DNA from 3 places in the Nocardiopsis mangrovi genome. Region 1 is predicted to be linked to each of the others. Evidence: riboswitches for the same ligand, from Rfam matches in the RefSeq annotation. Region 1 holds a riboswitch; each other region holds the start of a gene.

Region 1 (7,669 bases):
CGACCCTCGCGCTGCCCGGCGAGCAGGACGCCCTGGTCGAGGCGGTCGCCGGCGCCGCCGAGCGAACCGTGGTGGTGGTCAACGCCGCCACCCCGGTCCTGATGCCGTGGCTGGACCGCGTGGACGCCGTCCTGTGGGCGGGTCTGCCGGGCCAGGAGGCCGGCGCGGCGGTGGCCGACGCCCTGCTGGGCGAGGTGGAGCCGGCGGGACGGCTCGTCACGACGTTCCCCGCCCACGACGGCCGGGGCCCGGCGTGGTCGCCCGTCCCCGTCGACGGCGTCGTCCGCTACACGGAGGGGCCCGCAGTGGGCTACCGGGGCTGGGACGCCTCGGGCGAGGAGCCGTTGTTCTGGTTCGGACACGGCCTGGGCTACGCCACGTGGGAGTACGGGGCGGTGGAGGCCGACACCGACGGCGGCGTGGTGCGCACGGTCGTGGTGTGGCTCGCCAACACCGCGACGCACCCGGGCCGCGAGGTCGTCCAGGTGTACCTGCGGCCGGCCGGCGACGAACCGGTGCGGCTGATCGGCTGGGAGGCGGTGACGGTCGCCGCCCAGGAGGAGACCCGCGTCCGCGTCGACTGCGACCCCCGTGTCCAGCGCGTATGGGACCCGGAGGAGTCCGGCTGGACCCCGTTGGCCGGCGGCGAGATCCTCGTCGCCCGCGGCCTCGGCGACGTCCGCGCCCGCATCCCGCTGGAGGGCTGACCCGGCGCGACCCGGCCCGTTCCTTCCTCCCCCGTGCGCCGGCCCCGCCGCGCGCGACCGCGGCCGGGCCGTGTGATCCGGGCGCCCGCGGTCGCCGCGGCGGGCGGTCCGCCCCGGCTCAGCGGAAGTCGGCGGCGTGGTCGCGGGCCCATTGGGCGAAGGTCCGCGCCGGGCGGCCGGTGACCTGCTCCGCGGTCGGCTGCGGGCCCAGCGCCGCCGGGTCGAACGCCGCGACCTCCTCAGGGGTGGTCTCAGCGCCTCCGTAGTCCTCGAACCCGAGGAGGAAATCGGCCGCCTCCCCGGCGAAGCCGCCCATCGCGCGGTACATCTCGCGCGCCTGCTCCGGGGTGACCTCCTCGTGGGCGACCTCCCTGCCGATGGCCGCACCGATGGCCGCGACCTGCTCCCGGTGGCTGAGCAGCTCCGGGCCGTTGAGGGTGTAGGCGGCGCCGGCGTGGCCGCCCTCCAGCAGCGCCGCGCAGGCCACGTCGGCGACATCGGCCTCGTGGACGGGGAACCACGCGGCGTCGGGGAAGGGGTCGCGCACCACGTTCTCCGCTCGGATGGACGGTCCCCAGAGGGCGACCTTGTTCAGCGCGAACTCACCGGGGCGGACATGGGTCCACTCCGGCACGGCCGCCTCCACCGCCCGCTCGACCGGGAGGTGGAAGCCGGCGTCCAGGCCGCCGGTGACCGCGCCGGAGGACAGCACCACGACCCGCCGCACCCCGGCGGCCGCGGCCCGGCCGGCGACCTCGTCCGCGGTCGCCGCCACCGGGAAGAGGAACATCCGGTCCACACCCGCGAGGGCGGGCTCCAGCGTCGCGGGAGCGGCGAGGTCGCCCGCGACGACCCGGACGCCCGCCCCGAACGCGGCCCTCGCGGGCGCACGCGTGAGTGCGCGGACCTCCTCCCCGGCGGCGGTGAGCCGCTCGGCCACGAGCCGGCCGATGTTTCCCGTCGCTCCGGTGACCAGGGTCGTCATGTTCGCTCCTCGAAGTCGTGGTGTCCGCGGCGGCGGTTCCCGGCGGCCTCGGGCCGGCCCGGGGTTCCGGCACGCCGAAGGGGCGTCCCGGGTCGGGCGCGCAGTGGCGGGATGCGGTGGCGGGCCGCACGCGAGGGTTCTCCCCCGGCCCGCGGGCGGCCCATCCTCACGCACCCGCCGACCGGAACGCAAACGCGAATATGCTGTTCATGTTCGCTCTGACCTGCGATGACGCACGCCCCGCACGCGCGCGCCACACGCGTCCGGCACCGTTCTCGCGCCATGGCGACCCGCCCTGACGTGCGGCTTCGCAGGTCCGGAACCCGCGCACGGGATGTCCGTGCTCGCGGTCGCCGGTGTTCGCGCCCCGCAGCCGGTGCGCGGGGCGGCGCCGGATCAGCCGTCGTCCCCGGCGAGGAAATCCAGGACGAGCCGGGCGACATCGGCGGGGCGCTCGGCGAGCACCGCGTGGCCCGCGGCCAGGCGGGCGGCGCGCAGGCGGGGCCGTTCCCGGGCGAGGTCCGCCAGGGCGTCGCCGACCCCGCGCCGGTGCGCGGCCATGAGGTCGGCGAACTCCTCCTGGCCGGGGGTGTCCTCGGTGGCGAGCACGGCGAGTGTGCGGGCCCCGGTCCTCTCATAGGCGGCGAAGAGGTCGAGGCCCTCCATGGCGCGGCGGATCCGCGCCAGCGGTTCCCGCAGGGGGCGCGCGAAGCGGCGGCCGGCGCCGTCGGCCGCCGTCAGGCTCCGGTACACGCTCGCGGCGAACGCGTCCTCGGACGCGCCGAGCCGGCGCGCGGAGGAGCGCGCGGCCTCGGCCAGCGCGCCGGCGTCGGCCGGCCCGAGCGGGCTCGCCCGCTGCTCCTCCATCGCCGAGAACAGCGCACCCAGCCGTTCCCGCTGTTCGGCCGCGCGCTCCGGCGCCATCCCCGGATGGCGCCGGCCCGCGCCGAGGACGGGGTGGCCGTCGAGGTTGGCGACGCCGGGGCACTGGGGGTGGCGCTCACCCCACAGGACGGCGACCATGCCGCCGAGCGACGCGCCCACCACGGCGGGCTCCTCAGCGCCGAATTCCGCGACGACCGCCTCGATGTCGCCCAGGACGGCGCCCCATTCCCAGGGCCCGTCCCCGGAGTGCCCGCTGTTGCGCAGGTCGGTCGCGATGACCCGGTGGCGGGCGGTGAGCCGCGGGGCGACGGCGGCCCAGTCCTCCAGGGTGCCGCCGAGGCCGTGCACGAGCACGACGGGGGTGCCCTCCCCGCCGAAGTCGCGGGCGGCGATGGGCACGCCCGAGGAGTCGATCACCCGGTCGCGCCACGACGGCCGGGGGTGGGTGGTGTCTGCCATGGGGGTATCGGTCCTTGTCGTCGGTGCCGCCGCACGGCGGCGCCGGGAAGCGGCCGCGCGGGCCGGCGCGGTGCCGGCTCGGGGTGGTGGAGGGCGGGCGGGAGGCGGTCGCGACGGTGCCCGGCCGTCGTCGGCGGCCAGGGGCCGCCGCGCCGCGGGGTCGGTCGTCCGCGCACGGGGAACCCGTCGACCGGCCGTGCGGCGGTGTGGGGCCGACCGTCAGGTGTCCGCGCGTGCGGGGTACCCGTTGAGCCGTGCGCGGACGGAGCCGGTGTGGACCCCGCCATCGGGGTGGGCCGCGAGTTTGCCGCGCCGGACGAGGTCGTGGACCCCCTGGCGGGTGATGCCGAGCATCGCCCCGGCGACCGCGTAGGAGACCCGGACGGCGCCGGGGTGCCCGGCTCGGCGGGCGACGGTCCGGCCCAACGGGGTGGCCCACCACTCCGCGGGCGGGTCGAAAGCGGTGTCGCCGGGGTAGAGCGCCGCGATGATCCGGGCCACCGCGTGCACGGCGGCGCGGTCGTCGGCGCCGAGCAGGGCCGCCGCCCATTCCCCGGCCGCCGCGGCGACCCGCGCCCGCACCCGCTCCACGGAGGCGTCGCCGTCGAGCAGGATCTCCAGCGGGTCGAGGAGCCGGGCGGCGGCGACGGCCGCGAGCTGGTCCGCGAGCGCGCCGTGCGCCGGGGACGGGGTCGGGGTTCCGGTGTGCACGTCGCGCCTTCCCATCGATCCGTTCGTTATCTTGACGCCAATCGTCAAGTACTTGCTAACTCGTGTCAAGTATCATGTGCGGCAGGGCCGGAACGACCGACGCTGGAGACGCCGATGATCGTCGCGGACGCGCGGGGCAACATCCTGGTGGCGTTTCACCGGGTCCGGGAGGAGCAGGCGGCCCCCACCGCGGGGACCGTGCCCGTGCCGCTGGCCCTGATGGTGGCGGTGGACGCCGGCCGCGTCCTGCTCGTCTTCGACCGGGCCCGCCGCCAGTGGGAGCTGCCCGGAGGCCGCATCGAACCGGGTGAGGCCGCCGCCGACGCGGCACGCCGTGAACTCGCCGAGGAGTCCGGCGCCCGCGCGGCCGCCACGGAGTTCGCCGGACTCGCCGAGTTCGACCTCGCAGGGCCGTCGCCGGACGCGCCGCGCCGCCGCGAGTTCGCCGCCGTGTTCCGCGGCGGTGTCCGTGCATCGGCCACCCCGTTCGCCCCCACCGGTGAGATCGCGGGCACGACGCTGTGGACCCGCGGTACCCCGCTGGCGGGCGCCTCGCCCATCGACACCCGCATCGCCCGGATCGTCCTGCGGGGGGCGGCCGGGTGACACCGGTCCGTCCACCCGCCCCGCGGCCACCGTCGCCGGCCGGCCCCTTCGCCGCCCGCCCGGGCAAGGCCCGGGGCGCCCCCGAGGACGCCGGATCCGGTGTGATAGGTTGCGCCCGCCAGTCGAACCCGTGCTTTTCGGGTCAGGGAATCCGGTGGGAATCCGGAGCTGACGCGCAGCGGTGAGGGGGACGGGCGGGGCAGCGGCCACTGGACGGACGTCCGGGAAGGCGCCTCACCCGGGGGATCCCGAGTCCGAAGACCTGCTGGCTCCTCCGGGCGCCCCATGGCGCGCGGAGGGGACATACGTTCGCCGGGCTCCGCGACCGAGCCCCCGACGCCGAAGGACCCCTATGACGGCCCCCCGCCGTTCCGCGCCCGCCTTCGCCCTCACCGCCGCCCTGCTCCTCGTCCCCCTCACGGCCTGCGGCCCCGGGACCGGCGCAGGGACCGACGCCGGCACCCGGGACGCGGCGGGCTATCCGCGCACCGTCGACGACTGCGGCCGCGACGTCACCGTCGACAGCCCCCCGCAGCGCGCCGTCTCCCTCAACCAGGGTGCGACCGAGATCCTGCTCTCCCTCGGCCTGGCCGACCGCATGGCGGGCACCGCCACGTGGACCGACCCCGTGGCCGAGGGCCTGGAGGCGGCCAACGCCGATGTGCCCCGCCTGGCCGACAACGCACCGTCCTTCGAACGCGTCCTGGCCGAGGAGCCCGACTTCGTCGCCGCCTCCTTCCAGGGCACGCTGGGAGAGGGCGGCGTCGCCCCCCGCGAGGACTTCGAGCGGCTCGGCGTCCCCGTCTACCTCTCCCCCACCGAGTGCGGCAAGACCGACAGCGGCGAGGACGGCGCGCGCGAGGAGCCGCTGACCATGGACGCCGTCCACACCGAGGTCCGCGACCTCGCGCGCGTGTTCGGCGTCGAAGAGCGCGGCGAGGAGCTGGTGGCCGACCTCCAGGGCCGGATCGAGGCGGCGACCGCCGATGTCGACGCCTCCGGTACCACCCTGCTCTACTGGTTCGCCAACGCCGAGTCCCCGTACATGGCGGGCTGCTGCGGTGCCCCCGGGATCATCACCGAGGCCGTGGGCGCCCGCAACGTCTTCGACGACACACGCGACGAGTGGCCGCAGATCAACTGGGAGACCGTGGCCGAACGCGACCCCGACGTGCTGGTCATCGGCGACCTCACCCGCGACAGCCAGACCGCCGAGTCCGCCGCCGCCAAGATCGGGTTCCTGGAGTCCCACCCCGTCACCCGGCACATGGACGCCGTCGAGAACGAGCGCTACGTACTGCTGAGCGGTGCGGCCCTGAACCCCTCGATCCGAACGGTGGAGGGCGTCGAGCAGGTGGCCGACGCCCTGCGCGGCTTCGGACTGGCCGGCTGAGCGGGCACATGGCCGGACCCGCAGTCCGCACGGCCCCCGGTGTGCGCCGCATGGCCGTCCTGTGGTGCGGCGGCCTCGCGCTGCTGGCCGCGTCGGTCGCCGCCGCCATCACGATCGGCCCCGCGGGCATCGCCGTCGGCGACGTCTGGGCGGTCGTGGCCGCGCGCGCCGGCTGGGGCGAGTCGGGGCTGACGCCGATCCGCGAGGGCATCGTGTGGGAGCTGCGGCTGCCCCGCACGATGCTGGCCGCGGTGTGCGGCGCCGGCCTGGGGGTGTGCGGCGCGATCATGCAGTCGCTGCTGCGCAACCCGCTCGCCGACCCGTTCGTGCTGGGCATCTCCTCCGGCGCCTCCACCGGGGCGGTGCTGGTCGCCGTGCTGGGGGTCGGCGCCGGGGCGGTGTCGCTGTCGGCGGGCGCGTTCGCCGGCGCCGCGGCCTCCTTCGCCCTGGTCCTGGTGCTCGGCTTCGCCGCCGGCGCCACGACCGACCGCGTCGTGCTGTCGGGGGTGGCGGCCATGCAGCTGTTCTCCGCGCTCACCTCGGTCATCGTGATCTCCTCTGCCGACGCCGAGCAGACCCGGGGCGTGCTGTTCTGGCTGCTGGGGTCGCTGAGCGGCGCCGCCTGGTCCGATGTGGGGCTGTGCGCCGGGGTGCTGGCGGCCGTGCTCCTGGTCTGCGCGGCCAACGCCTCGGCGCTCGACGCGTTCGCGTTCGGCCACGACGCAGCGGCGTCGCTGGGGGTTCCGGTCGCCCGGACCCGGCTGCTCCTGCTCACCGCGACCGCGCTGCTGACCGCGACGCTGGTGAGCGCGGCGGGCGCGATCGGGTTCGTGGGGCTGGTGCTGCCGCACGCCGCCCGCGCGATCGTCGGCCCCGGCCACCGCCGGCTGCTGCCGACCACGGCGCTGGCCGGGGCCGTCTTCCTGGTGTGGGTCGACACCGCCGCCCGCACCCTGCTGGACCCGCAGGAGCTGCCGGTGGGCGTGGTGACCTCGCTCATCGGGGTGCCGGCGTTCGTGTTCATCCTCTACCGGAGCCGGAGGTGGCGGTGATCCGCGGGATGGGGAGGCGGATGTGAGCCTGCGCGCCGACGCGGTGTCGTGGCGGGCGGACGGGCGGCTGATCGTCGACGGCATCAGCCTGGAGCCGCCGCCCGGTTCGACGGTGGGCCTGCTGGGCCCCAACGGATCGGGCAAGTCCACGCTGCTGCGGCTGCTGGCGGGGGTGCGCCCCGCGTCGTCGGGGGTCGTCAGCCTGGACGGCGCCCCCATGGAGAAGGTGGGGCGCAGGGCGGCGGCGCGGCGGATCGCGGTGGTGGACCAGCACTCCTCGACCGAGGTGGACATGAGCGTGCGCGACGTGGTCCGGCTGGGCCGCATCCCGCACCGCCGGGCGTGGTCGGCGCCGTCGGCGGCCGACGACGCGGCGGTGCGCGCCGCGCTGGCCCACACCCGACTGGCCGACCGGGCCGACCGGGCCTGGCACACCCTGTCGGGCGGGGAGCGGCAGCGGGTGCAGATCGCCCGCGCGCTGGCCCAGGAGCCGCGCGAGCTGCTGCTGGACGAGCCCACCAACCACCTCGACATCCAGCACCAGCTGGACCTGCTGGCACTGATCGTGCGCACCCCGGTGACCAGTGTGATCGCCCTGCACGACCTGAACCTGGCCGCGATGTTCTGCGACCACGTGGTGGTCCTGCACCAGGGCCGGGTGGTAGCGGCGGGCACGCCGTCGCGGGTGCTCACCGAGGAGCTGATCGCCGGCGTCTACAACGTGCGCGCCGTGGTGACACCGGACGGGCCGGGGGGCCGCCCCTCGGTGCGCTTCCTGCCCGGCGGCCCCGGAGATCCGGGGGCCGGTCAGGGGGCGTAGGCGTCGGTGAGGCGGGCGAGCTCGGCCGCCGTGACCGGCAGGACGGTCCCG
Region 2 (7,669 bases), on a different contig from region 1:
CAGTCGTCCGGGGGATCCCAGCCGGTGGCGCGGCTCCGGCGGCACCACGCCTCGCGCAGCCGGCGGCCGGCCCATGCTCCGTTCAGCAGCTCCGCACCGCCCGCCTCATATCCGCCCATCGCCTCGCTCCCTCCGTTGCCGAGCCCGCGCCCCTGCGAAGCGGGCACGTTTCCGGCGCCGTCACCCATTCACGGACTTCGGTGGCGGCTATGACACGAGTGCGAGATATTTTTTTTCGGGATGTTCCCGGAGTGAGACAGGGACCGGCCGGACGGCCGCGCCCACCAGGGCCGGGACACCGCCGAGGGCCTCGCCGACAGTCGGCGGGGTGCGCAGCGAGGGGACGGGAGCCGGTATCAGCGGGGGAGGACAGGGGATGAGTGATCTCCAGAACGAGCACATAGAGCTACTGATCGGTGACGACGAGCTGCTGAGCGCGGTCCGGGCCGGGGAGACCGGGGCGTTCGCCACCCTCTACGAGCGGCACGACGCCGCGGCGCGCGGACTCGCCCGCCAGCTGGTGCGCGGCGACAGCGAGGTCGACGACGTCGTCGCCGAGGCGTTCACCCGCGTCCTGAGCGTCGTCATGCGCGGCGGCGGCCCCCGCGACGGGTTCCGCCCCTACCTGCTGACCGCACTCCGGCACGTGGCCTATGACCGCGCCCGCGGCGAGAAGCGCCAGGTCGCCACCGACGACATGGAGCGCTTCGACTCCGGGGAACCCTACGTCGATCCCGCTCTCGAGGGCCTGGAGCGGTCGCTGATCGCCCAGGCGTTCCTCTCCCTGCCCGAGCGCTGGCAGGCGGTCCTGTGGCACACCGAGATCGAGGGCGTGCGCCCCGCCGACGTCGCGCCGCTGCTGGGCATGAGCGCCAACGGCGTGGCCGCGCTCGCCTATCGCGCACGCGAGGGCCTGCGCCAGGCCTACCTCCAGATGCACCTGTCGGGGGGCGCCCCCGAGGGCTGCCGCCCGGCCCTGCGGCTGCTGGGCGCCTTCGTGCGCGGTGGCCTGGCCAAGCGCGACACCGCGGTCGTCGACACCCACCTCGACGGGTGCTCCGACTGCCGCGAGGTCTGCGCCGAGCTCATGGACGTCAACGTCGGCCTGCGCGGGATCATCCTGCCGCTGGTCGCCGGCCCCGCTGCCGCCGCCTACCTCGCCGGCCTGCCCTCGGGGGCGCTGGCGGGCGGCTGGTGGGGGCGCATGTCCAAGGGCCGGCAGCAGGCCACAGCGGCGGGTACGGCCGCCGCCGTGGTCGCCGCGGCGGTCGCGCTGGCGCTCGTCAGCGAGGAGGAGGCGCTGCGGCCGCCGCTCGGCGACCCGCCCCCGGCCGCCGCTCCGCCGCAGGACCCCGTGCCGCCCGGCGGCCCGGGCGCCGCGCAGCCGCCACCCGGCGAGCAGGACCCGGCCCGGCCGCCGTTCGTCCCGGCACCCGACGGGCCGGCGGTCATCCCGCCGCCCCAGGACCCCGACGACCCGGCGGCGCCGGTGGTCCCCGGCGTCCCCGCCTTCGCGGCGCACATCGACCCCGTGGGGGCGCTCGTGCCGGGGCGGCCCGGCATCGTCGTCCTCACCGTCGAGAACCGCGGCGACTCCGCCCCGGGCGACGTCGTCGCCGACATCACCCTGCCGAACGGCGTCCACCTCGACCAGGCCGGACAGGCCGGGAACGCGGCGCCCGCCCGGCCGGCCGGCGGCGGCTGGAGCTGCGCGGCCACCGGCGGCGGCGGAGAATGCGTCCGCACCGGGATGGACGCCGGGACGAACGTCACCGAGTACCTCGACGTCACCGTCGCCTCCCGCGCCGCAGCGGGCGACCCGCCCAGCGTGCGGGTCACGTCCGGCGACACCGCGGCGTCGGCGTCGGGCAGCCGCGGGGTCGATCCCGACGGCACCCCGGCGCGTTACGCCACCGCCGGGCCCGTGCGCGTCGAGACCGCGGGCAACGCCCTGCTGACGTGCGTCGACCCCGGCCACCCCGACCCCCGCCCGGAGTGGCCCTGGTGGCCCGCGCACGGGGCGCACGGCGCCGCGCCGTCCGTCCCCGATGCGGCCCCCGTGTCCGCCGCGCCGCGGCCTGCGGCGGCCGGTGCCGCCCACGACCCGCGGGCCCCCGCCGCGGCGGCCGCCCTGCCGGACGTCCCGTCGCCGTCCCCCGGCGGGGAGGGCGCACCGCCCTCGCCCCCCACTCCTCCCGCCCCGCCCACTCCGCCCGCGCCCTCTGTGCCGCCGGTCCCGGAGGAGCCGTCCGCCCCGGCCGAGCCCGAGCAGGAGACCGGGGCCCCCTCGGCGCCCGCACCCGCCCCCTCCGACGAACCGGACCCACCGGGCGACGGCGGCGGGTGCGCCGAGGCGCAGCAGCGCGCGGGCGACCACCGCGACAACGACTTCTGGGATATGCGGCCCATCGACCTCGACGACGACCCCGGCACCGCCATGTCGAGCTCGGCGGTGTGGAACCTGCCCGAGGGCGGCGGTGTGCGCTGGGCGGGCCTCTACTTCTCCGGGGCCGGCGATCCCGGCGCGGCCTCGGCGCTGCTGCGGGGCCCGGGGGCGGCGGGCTACACCGAGGTTGCCGCCGATGAGGTCGGCACCGTCGACCTGCCCGGGTACCCCGCGTACCAGGCGTTCGCCGACGTCACCGACCTCGTCCGGGCCCACGGCGGCGGCGAGTGGTGGGCCGCCGACATCCCCGCCGAGACCGGGGTCGGCACCTACGCCGGCTGGAGCCTCGTGGCGGTCGTTGAGGACGCCGGCGCGTCCTACAGCCAGGCGATGGTGCTCGACACCACCGCGAGCGTCTTCCACGACCGGCGCGGCCTGCGGCTGCCGCTGGCCGGGCTGCTCCCGGCATCGGTGCCCGCCACGGTCGACGCGGTCGCCTGGGAGGGCGACGCCGATCTGAGCGGCGACCGGGTGGAGCTGAACGGTGCGCCCCTCACTCCCGAGGGCGGCGACCGCGACCCCGACAACGCCTTCGCGGGGTCGGCCCGCGGAGCGGTGGGGCCCCCGATGGCGTTCGGCACCGATGTGGTCCGCTTCGCGGCCGTGCTGCCGCGCGACCCCGAACTGCGGCTCACATCGCGGGGTGACGCGTATCTCGCCGGAGTGGTCGCGGTGACCGCCCCGATGCGGACCTGACATTGTGGCGACCATCCGCCGGGACGTCCCGGCGGATGGTCCCGGGACCATCCGTCCGGCCAGGCCGGACGGGCCGGACCGGGCCGCGGCCGGGCCCGCGGAAACGGAATGGGGCGCCGACGGTGTCCGACTGGGGGGCGAATACCCCCAGCGGAACGGGTTTCGGTCCTCTGACCGGCGGCAATTCGTAGTCGTCTCCCGACCCTGCGTATCGGGAGCGGCACGCAAACCGCCACAGACTTGGCTAGGCTGTGGCGCGGCCTGTCTATATGGCCGAGTGCCGATCGCTGGAAAGTCCCGGTGCGAAACCCCCGGCCGGGCCACCTGGAAAATGGGAAGGGGCGGTGTCGCGTGGATCGCTGCGCGCTGTTCGTAGACGCCGGCTACCTCCTCGCCGACGGCGCGATGGCAGTGCACGGAACCCGCAATCGCGATTCCGTGTCATGGGATTACGCGGGACTCCTACAGCTCCTCAACGAAGTCGCACGCGACCGCACGGGGCTCCCGTTGCTGCGGTGCTACTGGTACGAGGCGACGGCCGACGGCCGCCGCACGCAGGAGCAGGACGGCATAGCCGACATCCCCGGCATCAAATTCCGAGCCGCGCGTATCCGTCCGGGCAGACGGGAGGGCGTCGAGAGCTACGTCCAACGGGACCTCACCACGCTCGCGGGCACCGGAGTGCTCTGCGAGGCCGTCCTCGTCAGCGGTGACGAGGACATGGCCCAGGTCGTGGCCGACGTACAGGACCTCGGGGTCCGCGTTACCGTCGTGCACATCTCGGTCGAGGGCAACTGGACCATCTCGCGTTCGCTGCGCCGCGAATGCGACGACCTCATCGAGATCGGGGCGGGTCACCTGCGCCCCTACGTCAACCTCCTCTCCGGGGCCGGCGGCTCGTCCGACGACACCGGAGAGACCACCACCCCGCTCGGCAACGGCCGGGCGCGCACGGGTCCCGATGTCCCCCGGCAGCCGGTGACCGCCCACCCCGCGTCCCCGCGGGTGGAGCCCGCCGGGCCGTCGTCGGGCGGGCTGGAGGCCATGTTCGCCGGGACCGGCGCCCAGCCGGCCATGACCGGCAGCGCCATGGACCAGCTCCGCGCCATGCGGCAGACCCTGGCCCAGCAGCGCGGGGGCGACCACCTGGCGCCGCAGGGCGCGGGCGGGGTCGACACCCCGCGTTCCGGCAACAGCGGACCCATCGACGTCAACGGGTTCCCGGCGGTCGGCCCCGCGCCGCCACCGGCGCCCGCCACCGGCGCGCACCCGAGCATGGCGGGCAACCCGCCCAACGGCGCCAACGCGGGCTACGCCCCGCCCGGCGCGGGCCCGGACCCGAGCATGATGGGCCAGCAGGGGGGCTACGGCGGGCCGCCACCGCAACAGCAGGCGCGGCCGCCACAGCCACCGCCGCCGCACCAGCAGCCGGCGCTGCCGGCCGCCGGATCGCACCGCGACCCGATGATGGGCGGCAACCAGTACGAGCGCGAGGCGCCACCCGCCCGGAGCGCTCCACCTCCGGCACCCGAACCCCGCTACGGCGGCAACACGGGAGGCAACCCCGGGTTCGGAGGTAACACCGGCCCAAACCCTATTTTTGGGGTCAGTACGGGAACTGAGTCCCGCTTCGGCGGCCCCGCCGAAGCACCCGCGGACTCAAGACCCGATACTGGCCCCCGCCCCGAACAACGGGTCCAGCACGGGCCCTACACCAACCCCTCCCGCACCGTCGGGTACGTCCCTCCCGGATCGTCGGGCGCGCGCACGATCGAGGACGCCGTGAATGTCGCGCGCCAGGAAGGGAACGACTTCGCGGAGTCCATCGCTCGCGATGCTCCGGCCCTGTGGCTGGAGGCGGTGCTCGTGCGCCGGCCCCGCATGCCCTCCGACCTGGAGGCGCGCCTGCTCCAGGGGTCGGCGCTGCCGATCGACTTCCTGCTGCGCGACGAAGTCCGCGACGCGCTGCGGCAGGGCTTCTGGAACGCGCTCGAACGCGCGCGGAGCTGATGACCGGGTGTGGCGGAGCGATGAGGACCTAGGGAGGGTGCCGGTGACCCGCGTGACGACGGCCGATCTCGACCGGCTGGAATTCCGGGCGGTGCAGTCCGGTGACCATGTCGAGGTCGCCGCGGAACTCCTCAGCCTGGCCAACCGGGTCGACTCCGACAGCGAGATCTCGCGCGCCGAGCTGTTCGTGCGCGCCGGCGAGCAGTGGGAGATGGCCCAGGAGTTCGAGCGCGCGTCGGCCGCCTACCAGCGGGCGATCGACGACGGCGGCGTGACCATCATCGACGCCCGCGCCCTCCAGGCGGGCGCGCTGTTCGAGCTCGACCTCGTCGACACCGCCTACGCCCAGCTGGAGCGGTTGCGCTCGGAAGGCCCGCGCAACCTGCCCACCTACATTCACATCGCCGAGACCCTCCAGGCGCACGACGACCTCAAGGGCGCCCACGCGTGGGCCACCCTGGGGGTCGAGCGGTTCCGCCACCAGGACGTCTCGCCGTATGTGCACGACCTCCTCATGGAACTGCTGCGCACCCGCTACCGGATCCGCGTCGACCTCGGTCTCGAGGAGGACGCCCTGGACCGCCTGATCGACGGCTGACCGCCGGCCGTGCCGACCGCCGCGCCCCGGTAACGGGGTGGCGGAGGACGGATCGCCGCCGCGCCCGCACACCGGTCGAGCGGGTACCCGCGCGCACCCGTTAGCACGGAACGGGTCGTCCTGTCATCCGCTGAGCAGCGTGACACGCGCTCATCTTGCGGTGTTCGCCGTTGGCTGCCCCTAGATGTAGTATCGCTCGCGCTGGTGGTTCACCGGGGCGCCTCCCCGGTGAGGCAAGAGGGAACCCGGTGCGAATCCGGGACTGCCCCGCAGCGGTGAGCGGGAACGACCGCCGTCAACGAGCACTGGGCGCACGGCGCCCGGGAAGCGACGGCCAGTAGGACCGGGCCGGATCCGGCCCCGGCGCCCGCGAGTCCGAAGACCTGCCACCGGTGTGCGCGCACGTCGCGCACTCGCAACGGGGCCTCGAGGGTGGGCCGCCGCGGATCAGGGGACGCCCGCCACGGGACCGACGTGGCCGCCCCTTGCCTGCGTGCCTCCCCGACAGGACCCGACCGGTCCACGTCTACCTGGTTGGAGCCACGCATGACCCTCGACACCGACACCGCCCCGGCGGGCGCGGCGCCCGCGCCGCCCGCGACCGACCCCCTGACGAGGGCCGCGTCGGTGGTGCACGAGGCGTGCGCCGGGCTCGCGGGCGTTTCGGCCGAGGCGATCCTCACCGAGGCCAGGCGCAGCCTCTACCCGGGCATCCGCCCCGACGAGCTGGAACTCGCGCTGGTCATGGCCGCCCGCGCCTTCGTCGAGGCCGACCCGGACCACTCGCACGTCGCCGCCCGGCTGCTGCTGGACAAGCTCCGCCGCGAAGCCCTGAGCTTCCTCGCGGGGCGGCCCGACGAGGCCGGCCAGTCGGAGATGGCGGGCCGCTACGCCGGCTACCTCGCCGACTACGTCGCGCGCGGCATCCGGCTGGACCAGCTCGACCCCGAACTGGCGTCCTTCGACCTCGGCCGCCTGGGCGCCGCCCTGCGGCCCGAGCGCGACCTGCACTTCACCTTCCTCGGCCTGCAGACCCTCTATGACCGGTACTTCCTGCACAGCGACGGCACCCGCTACGAGCTGCCGCAGGCGTTCTTCATGCGCGTGGCCATGGGCCTGGCCCTGCGCGAGGACGACCGCGAGGCGCGCGCCATCGAGTTCTATGAACTGCTGTCCTCGTTCGACTTCATGTGCTCCACGCCCACCCTCTTCAACTCCGGCACCCGCCGCGCCCAGCTGTCGTCCTGCTTCCTGACCACCGTCGGCGACGACCTCCAGTCGATCTTCCACGGGATCAGCAACAACGCCCTCCTGTCGAAGTACTCCGGCGGACTGGGCAACGACTGGACCCCGGTCCGCGGCATCGGCGCCCACATCAAGGGCACCAACGGCCAAAGCCAGGGCGTCGTCCCGTTCCTCAAGATCGCCAACGACACGGCGGTGGCCGTGAACCAAGGGGGAAAGAGGAAGGGGGCGGTCTGCGCCTATCTGGAGACCTGGCACATCGACATCGAGGAGTTCCTCGACCTGCGCAAGAACACCGGTGACGACCGGCGGCGCACCCATGACATGAACACCGCCAACTGGGTGCCGGACCTGTTCCTGCAGCGGGTCGAGAACGGGGGCGAGTGGACGCTGTTCTCGCCCGACGAGGTCCCCGATCTGCACGACCTCTACGGCGCGGAGTTCGCCGCCGCCTACACCGCCTACGAGCGGGCCGCCGACGCCGGTGGGATCAAGGTGTGGCGCCGGGTGCCAGCCGTCGATCTGTGGCGGCGCATGCTCACCATGCTCTTCGAGACCGGCCACCCGTGGATCACCTTCAAGGACCCCTGCAACCTGCGCTCCCCGCAGCAGCACGCCGGCGTGGTGCACTCGTCCAACCTGTGCACCGAGATCACCCTCAACACCAGCGCCGA
Region 3 (7,669 bases), on a different contig from region 1:
GCGTGCCGGTCCTGGGGGCCGTTCGCCGGCACGAGGCGGTCGCGACCCCGTCGCGCCACCTGGGGCTGATCCCGGCCGCCGAGCGCGCGGCGGCGGCGCGGTCGGCGGTCGACGCGCTCGGCGCGCTGGTCGCGGACTCCTGCGACCTGGACGCCATCGTGGCGCTGGCCCGCACCGCCGCCCCGTTGGCCGCCCCCGCGTGGAACGCCGCCGACGAGATCGGCGCGCCCTCCGGGGCGCGACCGCCCCGGGTCGCGGTGGCCGGCGGCGCCGCGTTCACCTTCGGCTACACCGAGCACGCCGAACTGCTGCGTGCCGGAGGCGCCGATGTGGTGACGGTGGACCCCCTGCGCGACGCGGCCCTGCCGGACGGCACGCACGGCCTCATCGTGGGGGGCGGCTTCCCGGAGGTGCACGCCGCCGAACTGTCCGCCAACGCGCCGCTGCGCGCGGCCGTCGCCGGCCTGGCCGGCCGCGGCGCCCCGATCGCCGCGGAGTGCGCCGGCCTGCTCTACCTCGCGCGCAGCCTGGACGGTGCGCCGATGTGCGGTGTGCTGCCCGCCGAGGCGCGCATGACCGGGCGGCTCACCCTGGGCTACCGGCACGCCGTCGCCGTCGCCGACTCGGTCCTGGCCACCGCGGGCACCCGGGTGCGCGGACACGAGTTCCACCGCACCGCCGTCACCCCCGAGCGCGGAGCGGCACCGGCCTGGCAGTGGAAAACCGATGGCGGCGAGGGCTTCTCCGGTGCCAGTCTGAACGCCTCCTACCTCCACCTGCACTGGGCGGGGTTCCCCGATGCCGCGGCCCGGTTCCTGGGCTCGGTGCGGGCCTTCGCCGACGGGAGCGCGCCATGACCGCGACGGAGCGGGCGTCGACGATGCCCGCCGTCATCCTGCGCACCGAGCGCCTGACCCTGCGCGCCTTCACGGAGGCCGAGATCGGGCCGGTCCACAATGCGGTCCGCGACCCGCTCACACAGCGGTGGCTCCCCCTGCCGGAACCCGGGCGGGACTTCACGCGCGCCGACGCCGAGCACTGGTGCCTGGTGGAGGCGCCCAGCGCGCGGGTGTCGGGTGACGGCCAGCAGTGGGCGGCGATCGAGACCGCCACGGGCGCCTTCGCCGGCTCGTTCGGGCTGGTCCGCACCGCGTGGAAGGCGCGGGTCACCGAGGTGGGGTACTGGCTGGCGCCGCAGGCGCGCGGCCGCGGGCTGGCCACGGAGGCGGTGATCGCCGTCTCCCGGTGGGCGGTGCTGGACCAGGGGTTCCAGCGGGTCGAGCTGAAGGCGGGCACGGCCAACACCGGGTCGCGCGGCGTGGCCGAACGCGCGGGGTTCACCTTCGAGGGCGTCGAGCGCAGCGCGATGCCGCTGCACACCGGGCGCACCGACCTCGCCGTCTACAGCCTCATCCGCACCGACCTGGCCTGACGTACGGAACGGAAGGGTGCGGCCGGCGCACCGGCCGGGCCGCACCCGCGCCGGCGGTCACCACTCGATGCCGCGCTGGCCCTTCTGCCCGGCGTCCATGGGGTGCTTGACCTTGGCCATCTCCGTGACGAGGTCGGCGGCGGCCAGGAGCCGCGGGTCGGCGTCGCGCCCGGTGATCACGACGTGCTGGGCGCCGGGGCGGTCGCGCAGTGTCGCGACGACGTCGTCGACGTCCACCCAGCCCCACTTCATGGGATAGGTGAACTCGTCGAGGACGTAGAGCCGATAAGTCTCGGCGGCCAGTTCCCGCTTGATCTGCTCCCACCCTTCGGCGGCGTCGGCGGCGTGGTCGGGCTCGGCTCCGGGCCGGCGGATCCACGACCACCCCTCGCCCATCTTGTTCCAGGTGACCCGGCCGCCCTCGCCCGAGTCGCCCAGGACGCGCAGCGCGCGCTCCTCGCCGATCCGCCACTTGGCGGACTTCACGAACTGGAACACCCCGATGTCCCAGCCCTGCGCCCAGCAGCGGGTGGCCAGCCCGAACGCCGCGGTGGACTTCCCCTTCCCGGGGCCGGTGTGCACCATCAGCAGCGGCCGGTTCCGGCGCTGGCGGGTGGTGAGCCCGTCATCGGGCACGTGGGCCGGTACGCCCTTCGGCATGTCTCTCCTCTCTCTCCTCGTCCTCCTCTTGCCCGCGTTGCCGCGGCGACGCGTCAGGCGGCGCCGCGCGCGTGCCGGACCAGGCCGCTCAGCGTGTCGGCGCGCAGCTCCTCCAGCAGGACGGGGGTGGCGTCCATCGCGGCGGCGAGCCGGTCGGCCAGGCCCAGGCGCACCGGCCCCGACTCGCAGTCGACGACGACGCTGCGGACCCCTCCGGCGCGGATCAGCGCGCCGGCCCGCTGGGCATCGCCGAAGCCCCCGTGGGTGGCGCGGCCGTCGGTGACGACCACGAGCAGCGGGCGCCGCTGCGGGTCGCGCAGGCGCTCGACGCGGAGCACGTCGGCGCACCGGAGCAGGCCGGCCGCCAGCGGGGTGCGCCCGCCCGTGCGCAGGTCGCGCAGGCGGCGTGCGCCGGCTTCGACCGAGGATGTGGGCGGCAGGTCGAGTTCGGCGCCGCGTCCGCGGAAGGTGACGAGGCCGACCTTGTCCCGGCGCTGGTAGGCGTCGAGCAGCAGGCTCAGGACCGCTCCTTTGACGGCGCGCATGCGCTGCCGTGCGGCCATGGAGCCGCTGGCGTCGACGCAGAACAGCACGAGGTTGCCCTCGCGGCCTTCGCGGACGGCCTCCCTCAGGTCGGCGGGGTGCAGGACGAGGCCGCGGCCGGCGCGGCCCCGCGCGCGCTGGTGCGGGGCCGCCGCGTTCACGGTGGCGGCCAGGTGCAGCGCGCCTACGCGCTCGGCGGGGACGCGGGCGCCGGTGGTGCGCCCCAGGGGCGTCTCGGCGCGCGAGCGGCGGCCGGGCGCGCCGGCGCCGGTACCGGGGACGCTGAAGAGCCGCGGCCGGTAGGCGGGCGCGGCGTCAGAGGGGGTGCCGTCGGCCTCCGAGGGGCGGCCGGGGGTGTCACCGGGCGGCGGCCCGCCGTCGCCGGGGGTCTGCGCGCCGTCGGCGTCGGGAGCCTGTGCCCCGGAGGCTCCGGACCCCGCGGGACCGTCCGCCCGCGCGTCCGGGCCGGGGCCGCCGGCGGGTTCCGCGCCGGACGGCTCCCCGGACCCGGGCCCGGAGTCCTCCGTTCCGGCGGGGCCGTCGGGGCCGCGGTCCGGCGCGCCGTCCGGCCCGCCGGAACCGCCGTCAGGGGGTTCGGGGTCGTCGTCGCGGGCCTGGTCGAGTGCTTGGCGGAGGCGGTCCTCGTCGAGCCCCGGGGCGTCGAAGGGGTCGCGCCGGCGGCGGTGGGGCAGGGCCAGGCGGGCGGCGTCGCGGACGTCGTCGGCGCTGACCTCGGCGCGGCCGTGCCACGCGGCCAGGGCCATGGCGGCGCGCGCGGTGACGATGTCGGCGCGCAGGCCGTCGACCTCGAAGGCCGCGCAGACCGCGGTGACCTGGCGCAGAGCGGCGTCGGAGAGGGCCACGCCGGGCAGCCGCGTGCGGGCTGCGCGGATGTGCGCGGCGAGCTCGGCCTCCTCGTCCGCGTGGCGGGCGGCGAAGGCGGCGGGGTCCGCCTCGTAGGCGAGCCTGCGCCGGACGACCTCGGCCCGCTGCGCGGGGTCGCGGGTCGCGGCGACCTCCACCGTCAGGCCGAACCGGTCGAGCAGCTGGGGGCGCAGCTCGCCCTCCTCGGGGTTCATCGTGCCCACGAGCAGGAACCGGGCGGCGTGGCGCACCGACACGCCCTCGCGCTCGACGTGCGACGTCCCCATCGCGGCGGCGTCGAGCAGCAGGTCGACGAGGTGGTCGTGGAGGAGGTTCACCTCGTCGACGTAGAGGACGCCGCGGTGGGCCGCCGCGAGCAGCCCCGGCTCGAACGCCTTGACCCCCTCGGTGAGCGCGCGTTCGAGGTCGAGGGAGCCGGCGAGGCGGTCCTCACTGGCGCCGACGGGCAGTTCGACCAGGCGCGCGGGGCGCTGATCGGCGGCGGCCCCGGGGTCGTGGGGCCCGTCGGGGCACCCGGGGTCGGGGGCGGCGGGGTCGCAGGCGAAGCGGCACCCGGGGACGACGCCGATGCCGGGCAGGAGCGCCGCCAGGGCGCGCACCGCCGTCGACTTGGCGGTCCCCTTCTCACCGCGGACCAGCACCCCGCCGACCGCCGGCGATACCGCGTTGATCAGAAGGGCGAGTTTCAGGTCGTCCATGCCGACGACGGCTGTGAAGGGGTAGCGAGCGGAAGCGCCCACGCTGTTCGGTCCTTCCTCGGGAGTCCACGCCCATAGGGGTCGGTCGTGGCGCCGCGCAGTCTCCTGACTCCCAGATCGCCGCTCCCCCGCCGCCTTCCCACCGGGACCTCCGGCAGTGGCGATGGTCGCGGGTTCGCTCCCTGGTCACAGTGGCGGGACCGCCCCGGATTCGCACCGGGTTCCTGCTGACGGCGGGGCATCACGGTCCCCGCCGGTCGGCGCCGCCCACCACGATCTCACACGCCTGCGCGGGTCCTCCGGCCGCCGGGTGCCTCCGACCGGGCGACGACCAGGCCAGATCCGGCCGAATCGCCCGGACCGGCATGGACGACCCCCAATGGGGTATCCCGCCGCCGCAGCCGCCCCCGGAAGGCGGGGCGGATAGGAAGGGGCGGATGTGGGCGTCGTCGAACTGGGTTTCACCGTCATGGGAGCCGCGGTCGTGGTGCTGCTGATCGTCAGGCTCGCCGGCCTGGCCCTCAACCGCTCGGGCGGGCGCACGCCGCCCCGGCGGCGGACACCCGGCGGCGGGGCCGGGTACTACGGCGGAGGCTGGTCGGACGGCGGCGGAGGCGGAGGAGGCGGCGACGGAGGCGGAGGGGGCGGTGGGGGTGGATGCTGATCCGGCCGCACGGAGCGGACGGGTGGGCAGAGGCGGGCGTGAGCGTCATCGAGACGGGCTCCCGCGGCCGGGACCACCCCTCCGGCGACGACGGGGTTCTCCGGCAGCGACCACTGGGACGGCGGGGAGGCGGCTGATCGTCTCCGGACAGAGCAGACGGCGCGATCGAAGGCGGGCAGTCGAGAAGGGAGGACGGGCATGGGTTTCATCGAGGCGCTGTTCCTGATCGCGATCGGGGGCATCGTCGTGGTGCTGGCGGTGGCGGCGTTGCGCGGCCGTCCCGCTTACAACACGAGCACGACCCGGCCGCGGAGGCGGCGGGGCGGCCGTGGAGGCGGCGGAGACGGAGGAGGGAGCGATTCCGGACCGCGCTCCTACGGTGACGGCTACCCGGGCGGGAGCGGCGGCCACGCGGCCGGGGGCGACAAGGCCGTGCACGACGGCGGATCGAGCGGGTGGGGCGGCTGGGGAGGAGACAGCGGCGGAGGTGGCGGCGACGGCGGTGGAGGTGGCGGCGGGGGCGGCGACTGATCCCGGCCGTTCCCGCCCGGCCGGAGCCGGCAGCGCGAACGGCCGGGGGTACGGGTGATCGCGGGCTTCCTCCTCGATGCGGCCATGGGCATCGCGACCGCGATGCCCATGGCCGCCGACCCGCTGATCGGCGGGCTTCTGGACTACCTGACGACCCCCCGCGAGGACAGGGAGCCGCCCGCCTGGGGGAAGTGGGTCGCCCTGGGCTTCGGCCTGCTGATCCTGATCGGCGTCCTCGCGGAGTTCGTGAGCCCCTCGGGCGGCGGTGGCCGCCATGGCCGCGGCGGCGGCGACGGCGGATCCTCCGGGGACGGCGGCGGTGGTGACGGCGGCGGAGGCTGCTGACCGCCCGCTCGGGGCACCGGATCGCCTGCGGCTCCCCTTCCCTCGAACTGGAACACGTTCTAGTATGCGCCGCAGGGACGCGACGACGACCGAGGGAGCGCAGGTGGCCGACGATCTGGAACTGGGTCTCGCCGTGGGCTACTGGGGGGCCGCCGCGGACGACGCCACGGAGTCGGTCCGCGCCGCCGAAGCGCTCGGCTACACGTCGGTGTGGACCGCCGAAGCCTACGGCTCCGACGCCTTCACCCCCCTGGCCTGGTACGGCGCGCGGACCCGGAACATCGGACTGGGCACCGCGATCGCCCAGATGTCGGCGCGCACCCCCGTGGCCACCGCCATGCACGCCCTCACCCTGGACCACCTCTCCGGCGGCCGGCTGCGGCTGGGGATCGGGGTGTCCGGGCCACAGGTGGTCGAGGGCTGGTACGGCCGGCCCTTCCCCCGCCCGTTGCAGCGGACCCGCGAGTACATCGACATCATGCGCCAGGTGTGGCGCCGCGAGGCACCGGTGACCGGCGGCGGACCGCACTACCCGCTGCCCTACCCCGGCGGCACCGGCCTGGGCAAGCCGCTCAGGTCCATCACCCATCCGCTGCGCCCGCGCATCCCCGTGTACCTGGGTGCGGAGGGCCCCAAGAACGTGGCGCTGGCGGCGGAGATCGCCGACGGCTGGGTCCCGATGTTCTACCACCCGCTACTCAGCCCGCCGCTGTACGCCGACGCGCTCGCCGGCGCCCCCGCCGGCTTCGACATCGCCTGCACGGTCACGGTCGTCGAGCACGACGACACCCGCGAGGCGCTGCGGCTGGCGAAGGCGCCCTACGCCTTCTACATCGGCGGCATGGGCGCCCGGGAGCGGAACTTCCACCTCGACGTGTTCGTCCGGCTGGGGTTCGCCGAGGCGGCGCACAAGGTGCAGGACCTGTTCCTGGCCGGCCGCCGAGCCGAGGCCGTCGACGCCGTGCCCGACGAACTCGCCGACGGGCTGGCCCTGGTGGGCCCGCTGCCCCGGATCGCCGAGCGCCTCCAGGCGTGGCGCGCGAGCCCCGTGACGACCCTGCTGCTGGCGGGCGTGCGCGACGAGCCGCGGCTGCGGGCGCTGCGGGACCTGGTGAAGGGCTGACGCGGGGGCCGCCCGGCGAGGATGCTCTAATTGGACGACGTTGCCCCGGTCCGGATTGTGAGACCCCCATGCACGAGGACATCGCCTACAGTCCCGCACGGGAGCTGGCTCGGCTGCTGCGCGCACGCGAGATCTCGGCGCGCGAGGTGGTGGAAGCCCATTTGGAGCGCATCGAGGACACCGGCCCCGCCGTCAACGCCATCGTGACCCTGTGCGGCGACCGCGCCATGGAGGAGGCCCGCGCCGCCGACGAGCGGCTGGCCTACGGTGCCGACGTCGGCCCCCTGCACGGCCTGCCCGTCGCCCACAAGGACATCCACGAGACCGCCGGGGTACGCACCACCTTCGGCTCCCCCATCTACGCCGACCACGTCCCCCAGCGCGACGAGCTGGTCGTCGAGCGGATCCGCGCCGCGGGCGCGATCACGATCGGCAAGACCAACACCCCCGAGTTCGCCGCCGGCTCGCACACCTTCAACCCGGTGTTCGGCACCACCCGCAACCCCTACGACACGTCGCGCTCGGCCGGGGGCAGCAGCGGGGGCGCGGCCGCGGCCCTGGCCGCCGGGCTGCACCCGCTCGCCGACGGGTCGGACATGGGCGGATCGCTGCGCAACCCCGCGTCGTTCAACAACGTGGTCGGGCTGCGGCCCTCCCCGGGCCGGGTGCCGCGGTTCCCGGAGGAGCTGGGCTGGTCGACGCTGTCGGTCCAGGGCCCAATGGCGCGCGACGTCGCCGACGCCGCGCTGCTGCTGTCGGTGCTGGCCGGGCCCGACCCCCGCTGCCCG

The links. A riboswitch is a leader RNA that binds a small molecule or an ion and turns the genes downstream of it on or off. The one in region 1 is predicted to bind cobalamin.
Region 2: another riboswitch for cobalamin. It lies ahead of ACFO4E_RS17605 (ribonucleoside-diphosphate reductase subunit alpha); the one in region 1 lies ahead of ACFO4E_RS15830 (ABC transporter substrate-binding protein).
Region 3: another riboswitch for cobalamin. It lies ahead of ACFO4E_RS05430 (putative cobaltochelatase); the one in region 1 lies ahead of ACFO4E_RS15830 (ABC transporter substrate-binding protein).

The regions. Positions count from the first base shown of each region.
Region 1 is NZ_JBHSFQ010000014.1:114,100-121,768, reverse strand. Features, by position in the region: gene ACFO4E_RS15855 (glycoside hydrolase family 3 protein) at 1-707, shown strand, start outside; gene ACFO4E_RS15850 (NAD(P)H-binding protein) at 826-1,692, opposite strand; gene ACFO4E_RS15845 (alpha/beta fold hydrolase) at 2,089-3,036, opposite strand; gene ACFO4E_RS15840 (hypothetical protein) at 3,256-3,762, opposite strand; gene ACFO4E_RS15835 (NUDIX domain-containing protein) at 3,862-4,353, shown strand; cobalamin riboswitch at 4,456-4,637, shown strand; gene ACFO4E_RS15830 (ABC transporter substrate-binding protein) at 4,706-5,746, shown strand; gene ACFO4E_RS15825 (FecCD family ABC transporter permease) at 5,755-6,798, shown strand; gene ACFO4E_RS15820 (ABC transporter ATP-binding protein) at 6,821-7,618, shown strand; gene ACFO4E_RS15815 (glycoside hydrolase family 43 protein) at 7,606-7,669, opposite strand, start outside.
Region 2 is NZ_JBHSFQ010000017.1:57,865-65,533, reverse strand. Features, by position in the region: gene ACFO4E_RS17625 (hypothetical protein) at 1-119, opposite strand, end outside; gene ACFO4E_RS17620 (sigma-70 family RNA polymerase sigma factor) at 377-3,142, shown strand; gene ACFO4E_RS17615 (NYN domain-containing protein) at 3,494-5,152, shown strand; gene ACFO4E_RS17610 (hypothetical protein) at 5,196-5,750, shown strand; cobalamin riboswitch at 5,939-6,155, shown strand; gene ACFO4E_RS17605 (ribonucleoside-diphosphate reductase subunit alpha) at 6,297-7,669, shown strand, end outside.
Region 3 is NZ_JBHSFQ010000003.1:347,538-355,206, forward strand. Features, by position in the region: gene ACFO4E_RS05415 (cobyrinate a,c-diamide synthase) at 1-857, shown strand, start outside; gene ACFO4E_RS05420 (GNAT family N-acetyltransferase) at 854-1,432, shown strand; gene cobO (cob(I)yrinic acid a,c-diamide adenosyltransferase) at 1,490-2,092, opposite strand; gene ACFO4E_RS05430 (putative cobaltochelatase) at 2,146-4,260, opposite strand; cobalamin riboswitch at 4,317-4,445, opposite strand; gene ACFO4E_RS05435 (hypothetical protein) at 4,658-4,882, shown strand; gene ACFO4E_RS05440 (hypothetical protein) at 5,081-5,413, shown strand; gene ACFO4E_RS05445 (hypothetical protein) at 5,498-5,758, shown strand; gene ACFO4E_RS05450 (LLM class F420-dependent oxidoreductase) at 5,862-6,881, shown strand; gene ACFO4E_RS05455 (amidase) at 6,950-7,669, shown strand, end outside.